DNA from 2 places in the Blautia marasmi genome. Region 1 is predicted to be linked to the other one. Evidence: riboswitches for the same ligand, from Rfam matches in the RefSeq annotation. Region 1 holds a riboswitch; the other holds the start of a gene.

The links. Region 1 has a riboswitch for cobalamin ahead of C6P39_RS08880 (hypothetical protein). Riboswitches for the same ligand answer to the same signal wherever they lie in the genome.
Region 2: another riboswitch for cobalamin. It lies ahead of C6P39_RS25075 (energy-coupling factor ABC transporter permease); the one in region 1 lies ahead of C6P39_RS08880 (hypothetical protein).

Annotation. Positions count from the first base shown of each region.
Region 1 is NZ_OIWX01000001.1:2,018,733-2,020,935, forward strand. It holds gene C6P39_RS08875 (AAA family ATPase) at 1-584, opposite strand, end outside; gene C6P39_RS08880 (hypothetical protein) at 663-1,187, opposite strand; cobalamin riboswitch at 1,335-1,521, opposite strand; gene C6P39_RS08885 (leucine-rich repeat domain-containing protein) at 2,135-2,203, opposite strand, start outside.
Region 2 is NZ_OIWX01000001.1:5,686,075-5,688,277, forward strand. It holds gene hemA (glutamyl-tRNA reductase) at 1-623, opposite strand, end outside; cobalamin riboswitch at 803-983, shown strand; gene C6P39_RS25075 (energy-coupling factor ABC transporter permease) at 1,156-1,902, shown strand; gene C6P39_RS25080 (energy-coupling factor ABC transporter substrate-binding protein) at 1,904-2,203, shown strand.

The DNA.
Region 1 (2,203 bases):
ATCTCTCCTGTCTCATTATTATTCACACCTACATATTCAACTAATATGGGAAACCCGGAATTTTCATCAAAAGATGTCTGCTTATCATCTAATACAGCAATATATTCATTTTCCTTCCCGTCCTGGCTCTCCGTTTTAATATCAAAATAAAATGCGCCCACTATTGCTGTTCCAAAGTACATCTGGCTATTACTCATAATATTAGAATACGTTATGGTAAAATGAGTCTTGCCATCCACCACTTTATTTTCTATTGTTTTATCTGAACTATGAAACATAGTACCGGCTTCATTATAAATATCTAACGAACTAAATACCTCAGAAACTTTATTCTCAGAATCTGTAAGAATACCTTCTATGATTACCTTATCCCCGCCGGAAAATCGCTGAAAACCTCCATCACCTACATATATACTTGAATTATCCTCAGATGGCTGTAATTCAATCTCTTGATTTCCTATTTTTATACTCATTTGTATCAGGCCTTTATCTTCTGCAGCATGTGCAGCCCATACATTGGTCACATCAAATCCAAACAGTGATATTAAAAATATAAAACTTAAAATTTTTAATATTTTTTTCATAATCTTCCTCCAGAATATATTCGTTCATCCAAAAACAGGACGGTATAAAAATACCGCCCTGTCCTCTAAAATAGCTTTTTATTTAGAAGCTGTTTTTGGATAATAATAGTTAGCATAGCTGAGTTTAACGCTGGAACCATCATTGTTAATAGTATTCTGGCTCATATAATTATTTTCATTCAAAGGTGTCTTTCCATCTTCACCAGAATATGTCCAGCCAACACCATAGTATGCTGCGTCTGATTCGTAAGCTGCCCCCTGATAAAACAGGTTCGATTCCCCAGTTCCGCCAATATACAGTCCATCTATTGCATTATATGTGATTGTTGGATCCTGCCAATCCGGCACCACCTTCCAGTATCCCTGGGTAATATTAAGATTTAATTTTGGTAAAGCTTCTTTTACAATTGTCTCAACATCTGTTCCAGGTGCCACATAAACTGTGGTTTTTCCAGACAGAGCAGGATGCGTACCGTCCGCTACTGCGTTCAATGTTACCGTTACCGAAACATCGGTATCAGCCGCAAATGCACTGATGCTCATCGACAGCACCATCACCATTGCCAATACAATACCTAAAAACCGTTTCATACCTTTTTTCATTTTGTTTCCTCCTTATGATATTTTTTGTTTTGCCTTCCGGCAGTATCTATCATAACAAGACTGGGCCCCCGCCTTGTCATAATCTATTAAGTTTTTAAAAAATGGCACAAAAAATACACGTCCGTCATGCCTTCGGACACTGCAAAATATAATTTCCGCTTCCATGTTTGTATTCTGACTTGGGTTCGTCCTACTAAAAGCGCCTTCCCAGGAAGTTTCCCAGTGGCATAAGTGCTTCTTTCGTCCCCCTCACAGCAGGGATGTTCTGCCCGGATTCTCACCGGATTCCTTTAAACAGGGTATTAAACCCTGACCACAGAAGTTATATGTATTTTTAATAGATACAGAAAGTGTACAAATGTAATGCCACACACTTTCTATAAAAAAATAAAACGCCTCCCCTCACTATACAGGAAGACGTCCTTCATTCATGATAGACATACCCGGACTGCTCCCTTGTATTAAACAGGTCAACAGCGGGTACTGACTTTGTATACAGCAGATTTTCATCTGTTCCGGAATTTCACCGGATTTCCCATTATTATTTTGACAATTAATTATCAAAATAAACTGTAATCTTTTTTCTGTATTCTCAACATGGCTTTATTCTATCTCATTTGGTATATTTTGTCAATATATCCGTAGGATTTTTTCATACTTTGTAAATATTGTGGTTGCTGTTCACAGGCCACTGTACCGGGAGGCGTTTTCCCAAAGGGATACTGCGCGATGCGTAGCAGAATCCCGAGTTGGCCAGCGCCAAAATGCAATTCATTGCATTTTGTAGCCTAAAGGGCAGAACTGTGCATCCCAGATCGTGTTACTGAGCACAGAATTAACTTTTTAGTATACTATGAGCGGTTACATATTGTGTAACAATTCAGGCACGTCTGTACATTTACTGCGCTGACCGTATAATCATGCGGCGCCGGCAGACATGCAGTCCATCAATCATTCCCCGTATACTCTACCTGAACACCATACCGGGCTGCATAAGATTCCATTTTGCTTCCCCG
Region 2 (2,203 bases), 3.7 Mb from region 1:
ACCGTCACATCCGCGCCTGCCTCTTTCAGGGCCAGAGCCGTCACTTTTCCCATCTCTCCGTTTCCGATGACCATACAGGTCTTGCCCTGGATGGAAAATCCCTGGTTTTCCAGCCTGTCAATTGCCTGGTGGATGACAGAGGTATTGGCTCTTGAAAACGCCACTTCTGTTTTCACTTTCTTGGCTGCCGTCACTGCCATCCTGAAAAGCACTTCCAGCACACCGTCCGTACAGTAGGCATCCCTGGATAGTGTCAGCGCATCCTTCACCTGGGTGATGATCTGATCCTCCGCCAGGATCTGAGATTTTAAACCGCTGGTCAGATAGAACAGATGCTCCACTGCCTCACTGCCTTCTCTTGTGATGAAAAACTCCCGGTGCTCCTCCTCGCAAACTTCTTTTTCCCTGCACAGAAAACTGTAAAGGGAACCCTCCCAGTCATCCTGCACGCTGGCCCAGATCTCCATCCGGTTGCAGGTAGACAAAATAATACACCCTAAGATATCCTTGTCCTCTTTCAGCCGCTCCATAGCGCTCACCGCATTTTTTCTGGTGAAAGAAAATCTGGCCCTGATATCCACGGATGCTCTGCTGTGGTCAATTCCAATCATGGAAATACTCATAGTTCCTACACTCCATATCTTTCGTTTCCGTTTTTTAGATGCTTAGAAAACCAGGACATTGCACTGTTTTATACACACCTTTTGTTTTCTCATATTAGCACAGAATGTTACCTGGTGCAACATCTTGATTTTTTGTCGAATTCAATTGACAAAAAACTTCCGGGGCGATACAATAATCACAGAATTGAGTGTGCACAGGTGTCCGCTACGTCGGAATAATAGGAAAGTTGAGTTAAAAGCTCACACGGTCGCGCCGCTGTGAGGGAAGAGTCACATTTTATGATGTCACTGGGAAACTGGGAAGGCAAAATGTGGTGATGACGCCCGAGTCAGAAGACCTGCCTGTCACAAGCGATTTACACAATGGTTACGAACGATGGCCTTGTGTAAGAACAGGCGGTATGGGCGCTTATTAAAATAAGGTCTGCTGTCCGCATTTGTTCTTCTGATGGCCTGTCGGTGTTTTTACCGCCAGGTTTTTTTATACCCATTTGGGCATTATATTACTCAATCAGAAGGAGGAAAAGACAAAATGAGTAAGCAACAAAAAAGAATTATTGTATTGGCCAGCATGTTCGCACTGACCTTTGGTATTGTGCCGAATGTAAGTGCCATGCACATCATGGAAGGTTATCTTCCCGGAGGGTTCTGCATCGCATGGGGTGTAATCTGCGTCCCGTTTTTGATCGCAGGTTTTATGTCCATCAAGAAAACCCTGAATGAACACAGAAACCTGATCACCCTGCTGGCTATGTCAGGAGCCTTTGTATTCGTGATCTCATCCCTTAAGATCCCGTCTGTGACAGGAAGCTGTTCCCATATGACAGGAACCGGGCTTGGCGCCATCCTTTTCGGCCCCAGCGCAGTTTCCATTCTGGGGATTATTGTGCTCCTCTTCCAGGCTATCCTGCTGGCCCACGGCGGACTTACCACCCTGGGTGCCAATACTTTTTCTATGGCAATCGCAGGACCTTTTGTATCTTACGGAATTTTCTTTATCTGTAAAAAATGCAAGGTGAACCGATATGTTTCTGTTTTCCTTGCAGCGACCCTGGGCGACTTATTTACATACTGTGTAACTGCCGTACAGATGGCACTGGCTCACCATGCAGACACTACCATTATGGGCGCTATGGGAAAATTCCTGCTGGTGTTCGCACCCACACAGTTACCTCTGGCAATTATCGAAGGCGTCATCACAGTTCTTATCATCATGGGTCTTGAGACCTATGCGAAACCGGAACTCCGTACCATCGGTTTTTTAAAGGAGGCAAAGTAATATGAAAAAAACAGTAATTGGATTATTAATTGTGATCATTCTAATTGCGTTCATACCGCTCTTCGCTTTAAAGGACGCAGAATTCGGCGGCTCTGACGATGCCGGCAGCCAGGTGGTGGCGGAAGTGGACTCCGGTTTTCAGCCCATTGCAGAACCGATCCTTGAAAAAATACTTGGCCGCGAGCTTCCCGGTGAAGTGGAAAGCCTTTTGTTCTGTGTGCAGTCTTCCATCGGAGTTGGCATCCTGGCCTTCTTTATGGGACGCTTTGTAGAAAGAAAGAAGCTGGGAAAAGGAGAATGA